Linked DNA regions of Prochlorococcus marinus str. MIT 1214. Each later gene encodes a partner of the first gene's protein in a complex. Links are inferred from orthologs where the notes say so. Each region holds a gene or a part of one and is shown in the gene's direction. Other genes may lie near its edges. The genes, in order: tig and rpsG.

The links.
Region 2: the proteins of tig (region 1) and rpsG are in contact, whole or in part, in a crystal structure (PDB 3GTY), measured with the Thermotoga maritima proteins. The link is inferred for Prochlorococcus marinus str. MIT 1214 from one-to-one orthologs. Residues at the interface, in WP_004081061.1 of Thermotoga maritima: Glu122, Val124, Val129, Leu130, Tyr133, Glu188, Gly259, Ile262, Tyr263, Glu266, Ser270, Glu273, Gln274, Glu277, Arg308, Gln311, Ile312, Ser315, Tyr316, Glu325, Arg329, Arg336, Leu363, Phe366, Trp367, Arg373, Leu377, Arg381, Leu384, Glu387; in WP_004081843.1 of Thermotoga maritima: Lys34, Lys52, Lys55, Glu59, Arg62, Gln63, Glu66, Asn67, Lys69, Val71, Arg95, Ala109, Lys110, Lys111, Gly112, Arg113, Pro114, Glu117, Glu121, Ile124, Ala125, Tyr127, Asn128, Asn129, Thr130, Gly131, Lys135, Asp139, Arg142, Met143.

Annotation. Positions count from the first base shown.
Region 1 is NZ_CP114777.1:1,251,565-1,259,021, forward strand. Bases 196-3,127 are described here. They hold tig (trigger factor), read left to right. Parts: upstream 196-918; coding sequence 919-2,337; downstream 2,338-3,127. Other genes in these bases: O5639_RS07105 (aspartate-semialdehyde dehydrogenase), read right to left, coding at 196-765; clpP (ATP-dependent Clp endopeptidase proteolytic subunit ClpP), read left to right, coding at 2,381-3,037. Also shown: more of O5639_RS07105, read right to left, coding at 1-195; ATP-dependent protease ATP-binding subunit ClpX, read left to right, coding at 3,142-4,497; O5639_RS07125 (DNA polymerase III subunit gamma/tau), read left to right, coding at 4,642-6,339; O5639_RS07130 (glycosyltransferase), read right to left, coding at 6,354-7,457. UniProt on the Bacillus subtilis protein: Involved in protein export. Acts as a chaperone by maintaining the newly synthesized protein in an open conformation. Functions as a peptidyl-prolyl cis-trans isomerase.
Region 2 is NZ_CP114777.1:1,054,261-1,066,607, reverse strand. What follows is about bases 1-2,975. They hold rpsG (30S ribosomal protein S7), read left to right. Parts: upstream 1-1,240; coding sequence 1,241-1,711; downstream 1,712-2,975. Other genes in these bases: fusA (elongation factor G), read left to right, coding at 1,817-2,975; rpsL (30S ribosomal protein S12), read left to right, coding at 821-1,195; gltB (glutamate synthase large subunit), read right to left, coding at 1-543. In the rest of the region: more of fusA, read left to right, coding at 2,976-3,892; tuf (elongation factor Tu), read left to right, coding at 3,934-5,133; rpsJ (30S ribosomal protein S10), read left to right, coding at 5,254-5,574; O5639_RS06155 (LON peptidase substrate-binding domain-containing protein), read left to right, coding at 5,635-6,297; O5639_RS06150 (methyltransferase domain-containing protein), read left to right, coding at 6,300-7,232; pheA (prephenate dehydratase), read right to left, coding at 7,234-8,064; O5639_RS06140 (DUF1997 domain-containing protein), read left to right, coding at 8,121-8,633; O5639_RS06135 (ribonuclease HII), read right to left, coding at 8,642-9,235; O5639_RS06130 (Rne/Rng family ribonuclease), read right to left, coding at 9,238-11,142; O5639_RS06125 (LL-diaminopimelate aminotransferase), read left to right, coding at 11,546-12,347.

The DNA of each region.
Region 1 (7,457 bases):
ATTTACTGCTTCAGAATGGGCCCTAAAAACAGGAACTCTGACACATGTTGCGGTCAAAGAAAGTTCTGGATCTCCTAGAATCTTTCGGGTTTCATTAACCATTTTCATTTCTTCCTCGCAATAATTATTCGATTGCAAAGGTGAATTATGCAAAAAAAGATTAAATGCCAAGGAGTAAGGAAGAACTTTACTGTTTGGAGTTTTTCCCTCTAAAACTTCTTTGCTTAATTTTTCTAATTCTTCCATTGCCATGGCACCTGCACCACTGGCGGATTGATAGGTTGAGACAACTATCCTTTTAATAGGAATATGTCTGGTCAATGGAGATAGAACCAACGCTAATAAAATAGTCGTGCAATTAGGATTAGAAATTAAACCTTTGTGTTTACTTGCATCGGCAGGATTGACTTCAGGAACAACCAAAGGAACATTCTCGTCCATTCGAAATGCACTTGAGTTATCAATCATTAAAGCTCCAGAATTATGAATTGAATCTTTCCACTTCCGAGATATTGAACTACCAGCTGAAGCTAAAATTAAATCTACATTTTTAAAGCTGTCTTTAGTTGTCTCTTCAACTTTCAACTCATTTCCACAAAAAGTCTGAATCTCCCCTGCGGATCGATGAGAGGCTAGTAAAACTAATTTTTTAATAGGAAAAGATCTCTCTTCAAGTAAAGCCAATAATTCCTTACCTACAGCTCCACTCGATCCTAGAATCGCAACTGTAAGAGGTCTATTTGGGAGAAGAGAATGTGGGTTCAAACTTGATGAAGAAAATTAAAAGGTTTAACAAAAAATTTTTTCTTATTGGAAAAATCAACAAATAACAAATTTTTCGATGCTTTTTAGGCCACAATAGCTTTGGAAGTGAATTAACGCTTTCTTACGCTAACCAAATTTGAGAATTCCGTTTCAATGAGTGCTGCCAAATTAAAAGTAAAAACCAGTTCGAAACCTAATAGCAGAATTGCTGTAGAGGTAGAGGTGCCCGCAGATCGATGTAAAAATAGTTATGACGAAGCTTTAAGCAAACTCAGCAGATCTATCTCAATCCCAGGTTTTCGCAAAGGCAAAGTCCCAAAAGCAGTAGTAGTGCAGCAACTTGGAGTCAAAAGGATACAAGCCTCTGCATTAGAATCACTGTTGCAAAAAGTTTGGACACAAACATTAGATCAGGAAGGAATTGAACCCTTGTGTGAGCCAGAACTCGAGGATGGCTTTGAAACTATTTTGGAGAATTTCAACCCTGAAAAATCTCTTAAATTAAAACTTGAAACTGATATTGCCCCAATCCCAACTTTAAAAAAATCTTCAGGTCTAACTGCTGAAGTAGAGAATTTAAGCTTTGACCCCAAGAAAGTAGATGAACTTATTGAGCAATCCCGAACTCAATTAGCAACTAAGGTCCCTGTTACTAATCGTGCCGCAAAAAAAGGAGATATTGCCCTATTAAGCTTTAAAGGAAATTTCTCAGATGATGGAAGCGAAATTGAAGGAGGAAGCGCGGATTCAATAGAAATAGAACTTGAAGAAGGCCGAATGATACCTGGATTCATTGAGGGTGTGATTGGAATGAACATTAGTGATAAAAAAACATTAAATTGTGAATTTCCCAAGGATTATCATCAAGAAGATGCAAAAGGGAGAAAAGCTGAATTCAAAGTCAGTCTTGAAGATTTAAAAATCAAAGAATTACCTGAACTAAATGACGAATTTGCCAAGCAAGCAAGTGATAAAGAAAATATGACTGACTTACGAGCGGATCTGGAGAAGAGGCTTAAAGAAGATACTGATAGAAAACAAGCAAAAAATCGCCAAGACTCCCTTCTTGCCGCTTTGGTCAATGAGCTGGAAGTTGAACTTCCAAAAAGTCTTATTGACCAAGAAGTTCGAATCATTGTTGAACAAACAGCTCAAAATTTTGCTCAGCAAGGCATTGATGTGAAATCAATGTTTACTCCAGAGCTTGTGAAATCGCTAATGGAGTCTTCAAAAGGAGAAGCAGAGAAAAAGCTTCGTCAAAAACTTGCTTTAAATGCTTTGGCCAAGTCGGAAAAAATTGAGGTTTCACAAAAAGAAATTAATTCAAAACTCAAAGAAGTAGAAGCTGATATAAAACTTTCAAACGAAAAAAATATCGATGAAAATCGTCTCAAAGAAGTTATTACTGATGAATTATTGCAAGATAAATTATTTGTTTGGCTGGAAGAAAATAATACGGTTGTAGAAAAAGCCCCGAAAAAAACTAAGGATCAAAGCAAGGAGAAAAGTTCTAAAAAGACAACAACAACAACAAAAACAGAAAAGAAAAGTTCTAAAACACCCAAATCCTAGTTTCTACACATAGATTAGAATTATTAGCTATCTAAAGTTCAAGTTGATTGAAGCAAGACAAAATCACCCCATTAATAGTTTATGGAATAACTCCTATCTATCTTCAGGGCCAGGAGTTTTGCCAACTGTAATCGAACAATCAGGTCAGGGTGATCGGGCATTTGATATTTACTCCCGATTACTTCGTGAAAGAATCATCTTTCTAGGAACCGATGTAAATGATCAAGTTGCTGATGCATTAGTGGCACAAATGCTTTTTTTAGAAGCTGATGATCCAGAAAAAGATATTCAATTGTACATTAACTCTCCTGGAGGATCTGTAACTGCGGGGCTAGCTATCTATGACACCATGCAGCAAGTTAGTCCTGATGTCATAACAATTTGCTTCGGGCTTGCTGCAAGCATGGGAGCTTTTCTTCTGTCTGGGGGAACAAAAGGTAAACGACTTGCATTGCCCAATTCAAGAATTATGATTCATCAACCTCTTGGTGGAGCTCAAGGTCAAGCTGTGGAAATTGAAATTCAAGCAAAAGAAATTCTTTATTTAAAAGAGACTCTTAATTCACTTTTAGCTGAGCATACTGGGCAAGATATTGAAAAGATTTCAGAAGACACTGATCGAGACCACTTTCTTTCTCCCCAAGAAGCGGTTGAATATGGCCTGATCGACAAAGTGGTTTCCAATCTCAACTCCATATGAATCATTAAGGAAAGCTGACAAGGCATCAATCCTCAATGATCCTATTAACTGAGACTGAATAAAATTAATGCTCGGTCTATCTACCCTGTTTTCTATAGAGCTCGATGGCAAAATTTGAGGCCCATCTTAAATGCTCCTTTTGTGGCAAGGCCCAAGATCAGGTGAGGAAACTCATTGCTGGTCCAGGAGTTTACATATGCGATGAATGTATCGACTTATGCAACGAAATTTTAGATGAAGAACTCATTGATAATCCAACTCATCAAAGAAGTGGACAAGAACAAACTCGTAAAGCTAAACCTGCCACAACAACAGCTAAACCTGCCCCCACTTTGGCTTCCATACCAAAGCCCATTGAAATTAAAAAGTTTTTAGATGATCAGGTCGTGGGGCAAGAACCAGCAAAAAAAATCTTGTCTGTAGCTGTCTACAACCACTACAAGAGACTTGCATGGAAAGGGGACGGTGCTGGCGAAACTGATTTAACAGCCACAAAATTACAAAAATCTAATATTTTATTAATTGGCCCTACTGGATGCGGAAAGACATTACTTGCCCAAACATTAGCTGAAATGCTAGACGTTCCATTTGCTGTCGCAGATGCAACAACTCTTACTGAAGCAGGATATGTTGGGGAGGATGTAGAAAACATTCTCTTACGTCTCCTACAAAAAGCAGATATGGATGTGGCTTTAGCACAAAGAGGAATTATTTACATAGATGAAATAGACAAAATTGCTAGAAAAAGTGAAAACCCATCCATTACTAGAGATGTTTCGGGAGAAGGCGTTCAGCAAGCTCTTCTAAAGATGCTCGAGGGTACTGTTGCAAACGTGCCTCCTCAAGGAGGGAGGAAACATCCTTATGGTGATTCTATTCAAATTGATACAAGCCAAATACTCTTTATATGTGGTGGAGCATTCGTTGGCTTAGACGATGTAGTTCAAAGAAGACTTGGTAAAAATTCAATTGGTTTCATACCAAATGAAACTAGGGTAAGAACCAAATCCAATCGAGATCGTGTTGGTGCAGATTTAATTAATGATCTTGAGCCTGACGATTTGGTGAAATACGGGTTAATTCCCGAATTTATTGGAAGAATGCCTGTAAGTGCAATCTTAGAACCATTGAATGCTAAAGCACTTCAATCTATTCTTACAGAACCAAGAGATGCCTTAGTAAAGCAATTTAGAACCTTATTGAGTATGGATAATGTAGAGCTTTCATTTGATGAAGATGCTGTTGAAGCAATTGCGCAAGAAGCTTTTAAAAGAAAAACTGGAGCTAGAGCTTTGCGAGGAATTGTTGAAGAAATCATGCTAGATCTAATGTATAACCTTCCATCTCAAACTAAGATTAAAAATTTCAACGTAACAAAAAAAATGGTTGATGAAATTACTGGTGGCAAAGTGGTTCCACTCTTATCTAATGAAAAAAGGATCGTTAAGGAATCTGCTTAGATAGAATCAACTTTTTGAATACCTTTCTCAAATTTAATTGTAAAATTTTCAAAAATTAAATTAGTCAAATATTTGATGAATGATTTTCAATTTTGAATATGATCAAATAGATCAAGATTAAATTTATAGATATTTTAATTAAAAATGATAAAAACTTATGAGCCATTACATCATAAATATCGTCCAACCAACTTTGACGAGCTTGTTGGACAAGATCCAATTACATCTACATTAAAACAAGCATTAATCAGTGATCGAATTGCACCTGCATATATATTTACTGGGCCTCGAGGAACAGGTAAAACATCAAGTGCAAGAATTTTTGCAAAATCTTTAAATTGCTTAAAAAGTGAAAAATCTACAACCATGCCTTGCAATAAATGTGAATTATGTAAGGGGATTAGCTCTGGTAATGCATTAGATGTAATTGAAATTGATGCCGCTTCTAATACAGGTGTTGAGAATATTCGTGAATTAATTGAAAGGTCTAGATTTGCACCAGCAAAAGCTCGCTGGAAAGTTTATGTCATCGATGAATGCCATATGCTTTCAACTGCAGCCTTTAATGCACTTCTAAAAACCCTAGAAGAACCTCCCGCGCAAGTCGTTTTTATCCTTGCGACAACAGATCCGCAACGCGTTTTGCCTACAATTCTTAGTAGATGTATGCGCTTTGATTTCAGAAGAATCGCTTTAACTGATTTAGAAAAGCATTTAATGAGTATTGCTAAAAAAGAGGAAATTTCAATCAACGAAGAGGCAATATCATTAATTGCAAAGCATTCTCAAGGAGGGTTAAGAGATGCTGAAAGTTTACTTGATCAAGTAAGTTTACTTCCTCCCCCTATAACTCAATTAAATATCATTAATTTGATCGGGGCTGTACCAGAAGAAGAATTGATAATATTAGCTAAATCTTTACTAAATAAAGATCCTAATTCTATTCTAAATATTTGTAATAATCTAATTAATAAGGGAAAAGAGCCAATTGCAATATTACATGGAATAGCATCTATATTAAGAGACTTAGTTGTCACAAAAATTACCGACCAGCCAACAAATTTATGTAATATTTCGCAAGAGAATAGTAAAAGTTTAAAAGACTTAGCAACTTCGATCAATCTTGATCAAATACTCAGTCTACAAGCTCAATTAAAAGGATCAGAAAACCATATAAGACACAGTAATCAACCAAAATTATGGTTAGAAATTAATTTGCTTGGAATGCTTTCAAATAGCAATTCCAAAGAAATTAACAGAATAAATAAGTCCTTTTTAAAAACAAAGATATCAGATGATTCTCAGCCAAAAAATTCAAATAATTTATTAAAAAATATAGATTCTAATACCAACATAAAACAAATCAAAAGAACAATTGCTGAAGAAGAGTCTCAAACAAGTCAAAATTTGAATCTTGATGATATATGGAAACAAGTCATAGCAATGTTAGAGCTTCCTTCAACAAAAATGCTACTTTCACAACAAGCTAAGTTAATAAGTTTGAACTCTGACTCTGCTGAAATAGCAATTTCAGAAAAATGGATAAATATGATTCAAAGTCGAAAAAATCTTATTGAAGATGCTTTTTATAAAGCGAGAAGATCATCAACTAAAGTTATTTTAATACAACACAAAGAAAACTTATCCAATCACAAAAAAGATGAAACTCCCACTCAAAAAATAAAACAAAAACATGAATTTAAAACTGATAATGAGCTAGAAAAAAATCATATCAAAGAAAGGAAAGTAGAACAAATAATCAATAAAGATACAAACTCTATTGATCAAAAAGCTAAGCAATTTGCAGACTTCTTTAATGGAGAAATTGTCGATCTTGAATAAGTAGATTAACTTAATCATGAGCCAACATGATCAGTTTTTTCCCATATTAAAGTCTTACGAAATAATGACATTTTCAAAACTATAAAGGGAATAACAATAAACCAATGAGCAAGATAAATTGTTGCTCCAAATATATTAATAAAATTAGGAGATGGTACTCTTGGACCTTCACTATTTTGAGAACATCCTTTCCAAAAAGCTAAACTAGAAATACCGAATGCAACTATAGATATTGGCCAATATAATGGCATCTCAACTAAAATAAGTGATACAATAAAATCTATAAATGATACAACTGGTAAAACATATTGCAACAAGAAAAAACAAGATAAATCTATTTTCTTAAAGTTTGATAAGCGTTTTGAAATCAATAAGGGCCAGTAATCAAAAAACCTTTGTAAACCACCCTCAGCCCACCTTTTTCTTTGTCGAAATAAAGCTGGTAATGATTCAACTGCTTCCTCTTGAATAGGTGGATCCCACATTATTACTATTGGCGATCGGGTTAATAAAAACCGGAAACTTAAATCTAAATCATCCGTGATAGTTTGTTCATTAAAGCCTCCACAAGATTCAAGAACTTTTCTATTAATTAATTGTCCATTACCTCTTAACTCCGAAACACCACCACAAGCAAGTCTACCCCTTTGAATAACAGCATCCATTGCCATCTCCATTGCTTGAAATGAAGCAATTGGACTCAACTCACAATTCACAACTGATTTTCTTAGCTGCACAGCAGACCATCCCCCATGCAAAGCAAGAGCTATTGCTCTAAGTAATACATTGCTCTGTAGTTGTGCGTCCGCGTCAAGAATAAATAACCATTCTCCATCAGTTTTATTCAATACAGAATTCAGAGCTCCTGATTTACCACCACCACTCATCAATGGTCGACTTAAAATATTGATTCTTGAGAAACTTATACGTAATTTGTGTAATAAATCAGATGTTCGATCTTGACTTCCATCATCAATTATCCATAGAGAAAGTTTCTCCTCTGGATATTCAATTGATAAAAGTCTTGAAACCAGTCTCTCTATTACATTTTCTTCATCACGTGCTGCCACCAAAACATCAATTTTAGGAAGGGTATCAACAAATTTTTCATCCTTGAT
Region 2 (12,347 bases), 190 kb from region 1 along the record:
TCTATTTGAAATCCTTTGTTTTAATCTAAAAAGTAAAGCCTCAAGATTAATTTCTTTATCCTCAATATCAACTATCCATTGTGTAATAAATGGTTCATTTTCTCTTGCAAGTTTGCCTAAAACTTCTTCATGAACAGGAACATCTCTCCACCCTTTGGAAGTTAACCCTAAAGACTCAGCTTCCCTCTCACATATCTTCTTCGCTATTTCTCTATTATTTGGATCTTTAGGCATGAAAATCATACCTATCCCTGATCGTTGGGGATCGCATTGTTTAGCCGTGGCCCAAACTTGCTTTAAATATGACCATGGAATTTCACATAAAATCCCTGCACCATCACCCGAGTCGCCATCTCCGCCGCAACCACCTCTGTGCTCCATACAGCTGAGACCACGGACTGCCTGAGATAAGACCCAATGATTTTGTTTGCCTTCAACGCTAGCTATGAAGCCAACACCACAAGAATCTTTTTCCCCAGAAAAGGCATCAGGATAGGTGCTATCGCAATAGGGCCAATTTGATCTTGATGTTCGTTGGTGCATGTTTTTAACTTACTATTTTTTCTTTTCTTACAAAAGTGCTATCGGTAAGCTTGAAAAAGCTGATTAGAATAATTTGATAGATCCTAGGGTTACATCTTAAACATCTTTGTCTACTAAGAAGTTTTTTATTCAATACTTTCTTGAAAATATTTTGTACTTATGCTTAAACCTGAATAAAAATAAAATATTAATTGAAAAAAACTATGAATTTGGGTGGTTGACCAAGTAATCTGAAGAATTGTTGAATCTGGTCGAACCTAGACCAAATATTAAATTAATGCCAACCATTCAACAGTTGATAAGAACAGAGCGAAAGACTCTTAAAACAAAGACAAAATCTCCTGCTTTGCGAGGTTGTCCAGAAAGGCGAGGAGTATGTACAAGGGTTTATACCTCAACTCCCAAAAAACCTAACTCGGCTCTTAGGAAAGTAGCTCGTGTCAGATTAACCTCAGGTTTTGAGGTAACTGCTTACATTGGTGGTATTGGTCACAATCTTCAGGAACACTCTGTCGTTTTGCTCAGAGGTGGCAGAGTTAAAGATCTACCAGGAGTTAGATATCACATAGTCAGAGGAACTCTTGATACTGCTGGCGTTAAAGACCGTAGACAGTCAAGATCAAAATATGGAGCTAAATCTCCTAAAGAATAAAAAATTATTTTGATTTATTGAATTTCCCCCATACATTTTTATTTCATGTCAAGAAGAAACGCAGCTGAAAAAAGACCTGTTCTCCCTGATCCTCAGTTCAATAATCGATTGGCAAGTATGATGGTCCATCGATTGATGAAGCACGGGAAGAAATCAACAGCTCAAAAAATTCTTTCCGATGCCTTTGGGTTGATTAACGAACGAACTGGTTCAGACCCCATTGAATTATTTGAAACAGCAGTGAAAAATGTCACACCTCTTGTTGAAGTTAGAGCTAGAAGAGTTGGTGGAGCTACATATCAGGTTCCAATGGAAGTCCGTCAAGAAAGAGGGACAGCAATGGCACTCAGGTGGTTGGTAAATTTCTCAAGATCAAGAAATGGAAGAAGCATGGCTCAAAAACTTGCTGGGGAGCTTATGGATGCAGCTAATGAAGCTGGAAATGCAGTGAGGAAGAGGGAAGAGACCCATAAGATGGCCGAAGCAAATAAAGCTTTTGCTCATTATCGCTATTGATTTAGGTCAAATTTTTCTATTTAAATTCTCAAAATATTTCTTTTTTAGCATGCTTAGTTGTAGAGTCCATGCGCATTTTAAAGCCCTTTAGTCGGAGTATTTTCTGTGGCACGCGCCTTTCCTTTAGAACGAATTAGAAATATCGGGATTGCTGCACATATTGATGCTGGTAAAACCACTTGTACTGAAAGAATTCTTTTCTATTCAGGTGTTGTTCACAAAATGGGAGAGGTCCATGATGGTGCCGCAGTCACCGATTGGATGGCCCAAGAAAGAGAAAGAGGAATTACCATTACAGCTGCGGCAATTTCGACTACATGGGACGATCACCGTATAAATATCATTGATACCCCTGGACACGTTGACTTCACTATTGAAGTTGAGCGCTCGATGAGGGTTCTTGACGGTGTAATAGCTGTCTTTTGCGCGGTGGGTGGAGTACAGCCTCAATCTGAAACAGTTTGGCGTCAAGCCGATAGGTATTCAGTCCCAAGAATGGTATTTGTCAATAAAATGGATAGAACTGGAGCAGATTTCCTTAAAGTACATGGCCAAATTAAAGATAGATTAAAAGCTAATGCAGTTCCAATTCAGTTACCTATTGGAGCCGAAAATGACTTGAAGGGCATCATTGATCTAGTAGAAAATAAGGCATATATCTATAAAGATGATCTTGGCAAAGATATTGAGCAGACTGATGTTCCATCAGATATGGTTGATTTAGTCTCTGACTGGCGAGCCAAATTAATGGAGTCAATAGCAGAAACTGAGGAAGAATTGCTTGAAGCTTTTCTAGAAAATGGTGAGTTAACAATTGAACAACTCAAAACTGGAATTAGGGAAGGTGTTCTTAAGCATGGTTTGGTTCCAATGTTATGTGGTTCAGCTTTTAAAAATAAAGGGGTTCAATTATTGCTGGATGCAGTAGTTAATTATCTCCCTGCACCTGTTGATGTCCCTCCTATACAGGGTTTGCTTCCTAATGGGAAAGAAGCTGTTAGACCTTCCGATGATAGCGCTCCATTTAGCGCGCTTGCATTCAAGGTAATGGCTGATCCATATGGCAAATTGACTTTTGTTCGTATGTATTCCGGTGTCCTTGAAAAAGGAAGTTATGTTCTTAACTCAACTAAGGATGCAAAAGAGAGAATATCTAGGTTGATCATTTTAAAAGCTGATGATCGTGAGGAAGTCGATGAATTAAGAGCTGGGGATCTTGGGGCTGTGCTTGGTCTGAAAAATACAACAACTGGAGATACTTTATGTGCTTCCGAAGAGGCAATTGTTCTCGAAACTCTTTATATCCCTGAGCCAGTTATTTCAGTTGCGGTAGAACCCAAGACAAAGAGTGATATGGAAAAGCTAGGGAAAGCGCTGACATCTCTCTCTGAGGAGGATCCAACGTTCAGAGTCAGTACCGATCAAGAGACAAATCAAACTGTCATTGCAGGAATGGGTGAACTTCACCTAGAGATTTTGGTGGATCGTATGTTGAGAGAATTTAAGGTAGAGGCAAATATTGGAGCACCTCAAGTTTCTTATAGAGAAACAATTAGAGCCAGCTCCTCAGGTGAAGGAAAATTTGCAAGACAAACAGGAGGTAAAGGGCAGTATGGTCATGTTGTTATTGAAGTTGAGCCAGGTGATCCAGGGACTGGTTTCGAGTTCGTAAATAAAATCGTAGGTGGTTCTGTTCCAAAAGAATATATAAAACCTGCTGAATCAGGAATGAAAGAAACGTGTGAGTCTGGTGTGATTGCTGGCTATCCTTTAATTGATGTAAAAGTTACATTGGTTGATGGCTCTTATCATGATGTTGACTCATCAGAGATGGCTTTCAAAATTGCTGGCTCAATGGCTTTCAAAGATGGAATCAAGAAGTGCAATCCTGTCCTTCTAGAACCTATGATGAAAGTTGAGGTAGAAGTGCCTGAGGACTTCCTAGGCTCTATAATTGGAGATCTGTCCTCTAGACGAGGTCAGGTTGAAGGTCAATCCATCGATGATGGACAATCCAAAGTCCAGGCAAAAGTGCCATTAGCCGAAATGTTTGGCTATGCCACTCAACTCCGATCAATGACTCAAGGTCGGGGTATTTTCTCAATGGAGTTCAGCACCTACGAGGAAGTCCCTCGTAATGTTGCTGAAGCAATTATCTCCAAGAATCAGGGCAATTCCTGATCTCTAAAATTTACTAACCAACCCCCGATTCTTTAAAAAAAATGGCTCGCGAGAAGTTTGAGAGGAACAAACCTCACGTCAACATAGGTACTATTGGCCACGTTGACCATGGCAAAACAACACTTACTGCTGCAATCACAAAGGTTTTAGCCAAAAAAGGTCAAGCCGAAGCGCAAGATTACGCTGAAATTGATGGAGCTCCAGAAGAGCGTGAACGCGGGATCACAATCAACACTGCTCACGTTGAATATGAAACTGATGGTAGGCATTATGCTCATGTTGATTGCCCAGGTCACGCTGATTATGTAAAAAACATGATCACAGGTGCTGCTCAGATGGATGGTGCAATTCTTGTTGTAGCAGCTACAGATGGAGCAATGGCACAAACAAAAGAGCATATTCTTTTGGCCAAGCAGGTTGGTGTACCTGCATTGGTTGTTGCACTAAACAAATGTGACATGGTCGATGATGAAGAAATGATCGAACTTGTAGAAATGGAGATACGTGAACTTCTCACAAGTTATGACTTCCCTGGCGATGACATCCCTGTTGTTCAAGTTTCAGGATTAAAAGCTATTGAAGGAGAAGCAGATTGGGAGACAAAAATAGATGAATTGATGACTGCTGTTGATTCTTCCATTCCAGAACCAGAACGTGAAATTGATAAGCCTTTCTTAATGGCTGTAGAAGACGTGTTCTCAATTACTGGTCGTGGAACAGTTGCTACTGGACGAATTGAAAGAGGAAAAGTAACAGTCGGAGAGGAGGTCGAAATTGTAGGAATTAGAGATACAAGACTTACAACTGTTACCGGTGTCGAGATGTTTAGAAAACTTCTTGATGAAGGTATGGCTGGAGACAACGTTGGACTTCTATTACGAGGTATCCAGAAGGAAGATATTGAAAGAGGAATGGTTCTTGTTAAAAAAGGATCTATTACTCCTCACACTAAATTTGAAGGTGAGGTTTATGTATTGAAAAAAGAAGAGGGTGGTCGTCATACCCCTTTCTTTGCTGGATATCGTCCTCAGTTTTACATTCGTACTACTGATGTAACAGGTCAAATTACTGCATTCACATCTGATGATGGCAGTAACGTTGAAATGGTTATGCCCGGTGACAGAATAAAAATGACTGGAGAATTAATAGCTCCTGTTGCTATTGAGCAAGGAATGAGATTCGCAATTCGCGAGGGTGGACGTACCATTGGAGCTGGAGTAGTTTCCAAAATTATTGAGTAATGATTAAGAGGATGACTTGTAATTTATTCAGGTCATCCTTTAAATTAAATAAACAAATGAGCTAATTGGTTCATTTTTAAAAGAACCTAGAAAACCTAATTACCTTTTGGTAATACCATTATGTCAACTGCAATTGCACAGCAAAAAATACGCATACGCCTAAAGGCTTTTGATAGGAGAATGCTTGATTTGTCTTGCGAGAAGATTATTGAGACTGCAGACACTACAGCAGCTTCAGCAATAGGGCCTATTCCTCTTCCAACAAAGAGAAAAATTTATTGTGTTCTTCGTTCGCCTCATGTTGATAAAGATTCAAGAGAGCATTTTGAAACAAGAACACATAGACGAATTATCGATATTTACAGCCCTTCAGCAAAGACTATAGATGCTTTAATGAAGTTAGATCTTCCTAGTGGAGTTGATATAGAAGTTAAGCTCTAGAGCTTTTTCTCTCAAACCAGAGATTGATTACCTAGGATAGATTTAATTAGGAAAACCCATTTGAGCGAACTTTCAGTTAGGGAGTTACCACTTTTCCCATTGCCTGAGGTTGTGCTTTTTCCTCAGGAGTACTTGCCACTTCATATTTTTGAGACGCGTTACAGGGTGATGCTTCAGTCTGTATTGAAATCCGATAGCCGTTTTGGAGTTGTTAGATGGGATCCAATAGCAAAAAAAATGGCAGATGTTGGTTGTTGTGCTGAGATCATCAAGCATCAAACCTCACAAGATGGTAGAAGCAATATTGTTACTATTGGACAGCAAAGATTTAGAATTCTAGAAATTATTAGCGAAACTCCTTTTATTAACGCTTTAGTTAGTTGGGTTGATGATGATAAAATATCAGATCAAAAAAAACTAATAGAACTAAAGGACTCCGTTGCTATTGCTCTCAGGGATGTAGTTTCGCTGACTTCGAAATTAACTGAATCTGAGAAGGAACTCCCTGATTCTTTGCCTGATATCCCCAGAGAATTGTCTTTTTGGATAGCTGCTCATCTTGGAGGCCCAGTAGCGAGTGAACAGCAAAATTTATTAGAATTAACAAATACCGCGCAACGTTTAGAGAGAGAATACGAACTTCTTGATCACACAAGAAGACAACTTGCTGCAAGAACTGCTTTAAAAGATACTTTTTCAAATGCTGATCAAGCCAATAATTAATCATGCAATGGATATTAATTTTTTTATTTAGTGCTTTTTTGCTACTCACCTTAAGTACTCAATGGCTCAAGAAAAGTCGTAGATATGATTCTGTTAGCAGTGTTGCATCGTCATATGATTCATGGACTAATGATCGATTATTAGAAAATCTCTGGGGCGAACATATTCATCTTGGCTTTTACGAAAAACGAAGAATAAAAAAAGACTTTAGGAAAGCTAAGGTTGATTTTGTTCATGAATTAGTTCGTTGGAGCGGTTTGCATAAATTACCAAAAGGCTCAAGGGTTTTAGATGTAGGATGTGGAATTGGCGGAAGTTCAAGAATATTATCTAACCACTATGGATTTGATGTTATTGGTATTTCCATAAGTCAAGAACAAATTAAAAGAGCAAATGAATTAACAGATAATAAGGATTTTTGTCGTTTTGAGGTAATGAATGCACTTGACTTAAAGTTTGACAAAGGTAGCTTTGACGGCGTTTGGAGCGTTGAAGCTGGTCCTCACATGCTTGATAAGCAAACCTTTGCAGATGAGATGCTCAGGGTTCTTAGGCCGGGGGGTGTTTTGGCAATTGCAGATTGGAATCAAAGAGATTCAAAAAAGCATCCTTTAAATTCATTTGAAAAGTTCATTATGAATCAATTATTAATTCAATGGACCCACCCTGAATTTTCAAGTATTGAAGGATTTAAAAACAATTTATTAAATAGTCCTTATTGTGGATGTTCTGTTGAGTCTTCTAATTGGACAAAATACACAATTCAATCTTGGAATGAATCTATATATGAAGGTTTTAGAAGACCTTCATCCATATTAAAATTAGGGCTCAGATCAATCCTGAAAGCATTTAGAGAAATTCCAACGATACTGATGATGAGATGGGCTTTTTCAACAGGTTTGATGAAATTTGGAGTGTTCAAATCAAGAGGATAAATTACTCACCTTCTGATCCGAAATAACATCCAAAATTAATTATTTGATTGCAAAGTGGAGATAACTCCTCAGTAATTCTCCCAAAGTCTTTTTTATTAGAATGATTTAAATCAAGATCTATGAAAAAAACATACTCGCCTAATTCTCTTTTAGAGGGACGAGATTCAATTCTACTCATATTCAGGCCAAGATTTGCGATACAATTCAACGCCTTTAGTAATGCACCTGGACTATTTGACTTAAGAGAAAAAGCCATACTTGCTTTGTTGCCATCTACTTTTATGTTCTTCTTACTCAGAAGAACGAACCTAGTGCAATTACCTTCGATATCATTAATTGGATAAGCCAGAACATTTAGTTCTTCATTTGCATCTTTGGATCCTATCGCGGCTCTAAATGAGCTACCTTTAACCATTCTTATCGCCTCTGCCGTGGAATTGGTTGGTAGATGAACTGCATTTGGAATATTGTCGTTTAACCACTGGCTGCATTGAGCAATTGCCTGAGGATGGGAAAGTACCTCTGAAATAGTTGATATTGATCCGCTGCTCATTAAGGAGTGCTTGATAGGAAGTACTAGTGCTCTGTGAATAAATAGATTTTCATGTCTCCATAGAGAATCTAATGTTGTTGTAACGCCACCTTCTACTGAATTTTCAATTGGTACTACGGCTGCTTCACAAAGATTGTTTGCAAGATTATCAACCACAGACCTTAAGCCTTTGTATGGCGAGAACTGTGGGGATTCAAGCCTTTCTAAGGCTGCTAGCGCTTTTGCTGCCTTCTCTGCGTATGTTCCTTTAGGTCCAAGGTAGGCCACTCGAGTTGACATTAGATAAAAAAAATGGGGTAAATGCCGATAAGATCAAGCTGAACAAGTTTTTGATAATGTCTCTTGCCTTTAAAGCACGACAAAAAATTGATCTAGTTGTTCAAGATAATGAGGAGCAACTACCTGATTATCTCTTACAACAGGAAAGAGTTGTAGGAGCAATGCTTGATCCTAAGAAATTGACTCCTTTGGGGCCAGGTAGCTTTAGATACGAAGTCACAAGTTTTCAGGTTTTTCAACTGCAAATAAATCCAGTCGTATCAATAGGTGTAGAAAATACTGATAGGAAAATCAGAATGTTTGTTACCGAAAGTCACTTGGATGGCTTGGGATTAGTTGATGATTTCGATTTAACTTTAGATGCAATTCTGGAAGCAAAACCATCAGGCCTTGGAGGTGAAGCGCTTTTAGGTGTGACAGTCAGTCAACCTCAGCTATTGAGATTAATTCCTCCCAAAATGCTCGAGTCAACTGGGCAAACAATATTAAATGGAATTTTGTTAGGAATAAAGGCTAGGGTAGAGAAGCAGTTAATTGTTGACTTTAATAATTGGTGTAAAGAAAATTAGTTACAAAATTAATGTCTATCTATTTTCAATTTGGAGAGAAAACTTTTTCGGTGGAGTTTTGTTGCACCTTCTTTAATTAAGTTTTTTCTATGTATTTCAGTTCCATACCCTTTGTTTTTTTCAAGTCCATAAAGACTGTATTTGCGGGCTAGTCGTTTAATTAATTCATCTCGGGCTTCTTTAGCTAGAACACTGGCAGCCGCAATTGATGCGAAATGACTTTCACCTCGAATCTGTGTTTTTTGCTTCCCTGGCCACAGGCGAATGGGTAACATTCCATCCACAAGAATTAATTCTGGTGGGGATAGAAATTTTTCTAATGCTCTAAGCATCGCTTTTTCAGTAGCCTCTCGAATACCGATACTGTCAATTTCTCTTGCTGAGGCCTGACCTATCGACCAAGCTAATGAGTTTTTTTTTATTAAAGGAACCAAGTTATGTCTTTGTCGGGGGCTTAATTTTTTACTGTCTTGTAAGCCTTGATTTAAGAGATTTTCTTCGTGCGCTTTGCTTAATATTACCGCTCCTGCGAAAACAGGACCAAATAAACAACCTTTCCCTACCTCATCAACTCCTGCAGTCAGTGATTTCTTATCTTTCATGTTTAAGAAGAAGCTGAAGATCTCCTTCTTTTTCGTCTTGGATCCTCATTGACCTCTTGTGATTCCGTGGAAATTAATTCATTGTTATCATTTACTGAAAGATTATCAGCACCAATTAATTCATTAGTATGTTGATCTAACTCTATATTGATTTTCTCTTCTTCTTTAGAATTAGTTGATTTTTGTTGACTAGAGCTATCTGTCTTGAGACGAATAAGATCCTTATTATTTTTTTGACGCTTGACATTGGAATTATTAAATGTGCTTTGTTCAGTTTTCTCAAGTATGTTATTTTTTTCTTCTACTCCTGTCTCTTCCCCAGGTCTAATAATGTTAACAGTATAGTTTTCAGATATTGGGGTCTGTTCTAAAAGAAGGATAGGATCTAAACCCATCAAACTATAAACTAGCTCTTCATTGCTATTCATCTTTATATTTAGGATAGTATTCTCTTTCTTTTTATTATTGTCTAAACTAATATCGTCTCTAATTATATCTGAGGATGTAGGCATTAAAGTATTAGTTGCTTGTTTATGATCTTCATTTATTAAGTTTGTTTCTATCTCTTTCCCTTTATTAATACGCTTCTTTTTGGTATTATTTTCTTGTATAGATTGTAAATCTTCACCTGCGATTGAAGATGAATTTATGACACCAGCTTCTGGCGAGCTTGTTAAATTAATATCTTGAATAGTAATGTTTTGAATACGACCATCTACTTGGGAGTTGGGAGAAGTTTTCCCAAATAATTCATATATATTTTGACCTTGTCTTTTTCTTGTAAGCTCAACAAGTCCAAGTTCTGTAAGTGAAGCTATTTGTGGCCGCGCTGAGTCTCCATTAATAGCAGATGTGAAATGTTCTAATAATTGAAGTTGGTCTCTTTTTGTATCCATATCTATAAAATCAATGATGATTACTCCACCTATATTCCTTAATTTTAATTGTCTTGCTATCTCAATAGCTGCTTCACAATTAGTCCATAAAACTGTTTCTCTGGAATTCGCAGATCGTGTAAACGAGCCTGAGTTGACATCAATAACTGTCAATGCTTCTGTTGGCTCTATTATTATATATCCACCAGAGGGAAGATCTACTCTGGGCTTTAATGCTTCATTAATTGAAGATATGACTCTATATTTTTCTAAGATATTTTTAGAATCGCAATGTAATTCTATTGCTAGTTCTTTACTATCTTTGCCAATAAAACTTTTAACACGATCAATCGCTTCCGTATTATCTACAACAATCTGAGTAACGTTTTGACCTGTATGATCTCTCAGAATTCTATGAATAAAGTCTTCATCTCTATTTAAGAGAATTGGCGGACTACAACTCTCAGATGCTTGTTGAATAAGCTCCCATTGTTTGAGAAGATTTTCAAGATCATCAATTAAAAATTCTTCAGAAATATCCTCTGCTTCTGTTCTGATTAAAAGACCAGTACTTGGGGGCTTGACTAGTACTCCTAATGCTCTAAGACGATTTCTTTCACTTTCTTTGTTTATTCTTCTCGAAATATTTACACCTTGTCCATAAGGTTGGAGTACTAAATATCTACCAGGAAGAGCTATATTTCCAGTTAATCTTGGTCCTTTTGACCCAGTGGGCTCTTTCATTACTTGAACCAATACCTTTTGCCTTGGTTCGAGTAACTCTGTTATTCCTGCAGTTGTGTTTTTTAATCTAAGGGGACCTAAATCATTGACATGAATAAAACCATTTTTTTCACTTTCTCCAATATTGACAAAAGCAGCATCAATCCCTGGAAGAACATTTTCAACGGTTCCTAAGAAAATATCTCCGATTTGGTAGCTACCTTGAGCTACGATTAATTCATCTATTCTTTCATCCGTGAGCAGAGCGGCAATCCGCAAATGCTCAGCAATAATAATTTGCTGGGGCATATAAGATTTTGAGCTTTTTAAGCTATTAAAAATTGATTAGCAGAAAAACTGCAAATAGAATTGTTGGAAATTTTTAACGCCTAACAAACTTAAAGAGATTTTTGAATACTGTTCGGTGTGGGAATTAATTATAATTCGGTTGAAGTCGCTGGAGTTGCCAACGTTTAATCTAGGTGTCCCTTTAAGAAAAACTGACGTTAATTGAGAACCTTAGGGGCTTAAACCCTTTTCATAGATCTCAAAAATAATACTAACACAGGATCACTTTTAATTTAATTTAATTGCTTTAAGTTCTAGCCCCTGTTAAAAAATTAGTTTTTAAATCTGGAATCATCTTTGTTTCAAGATTTGAAGGCGTTTCAGGGATTATCCTGAACTTAAATTTAATGTTGGCGATTTTCAAGTGGTACAAGTTAATGCTAATTACCTGAAATTAAAAGCAGGCTATCTTTTTCCAGAAATTTCTAGAAGAATTAAAGATTTTAGCACTAAGAATCCTAATGCTGATTTGATCCGCCTAGGAATTGGTGATGTTACTGAACCTCTGCCTTTAGCTTGTCGTGAAGCCATGAAAGCGGCCATTGAGGAGATGGGAACTCGAGATGGCTTTAGGGGCTATGGCCCAGAACAGGGGTATCAGTGGCTGCGAGAAAGCATTGCTGAAAATGATTATGTTTCTCGTGGTTGTGAAATATCAGCGGAAGAAATCTTTGTTTCAGATGGCTCCAAATGCGATAGCAGTAATATTTTAGATATTCTTGGGAAGGAAAATAAGATAGCTGTAACTGATCCTGTATATCCTGTATATGTCGACACGAATGTGATGACAGGTAGGACAGGAGAATCTAACTTTGCAGGGGAATATAAAGGTTTAAGTTATATTCCAATTAATTCAGAGAATGGATTTGAGGCGCCAATTCCAGAAGATAGATTTGATTTAATTTATCTGTGCTTTCCTAATAATCCCACTGGTGCAGTAGCAACTAGAGATCAATTAGTTTCTTGGGTGAAATATGCAAAAGAAAATAATTCTTTGATTCTTTTTGATGCTGCTTATGAAGCTTTCATCAAAGATGACTCGATCCCTCATTCGATTTTTGAAATTGAGGGATCTAGAGATTGTGCAATTGAGTTTCGATCTTTTTCAAAAAATGCCGGCTTCACTGGCACAAGATGTGCTTTTACAGTTATTCCCAAATCTTTAA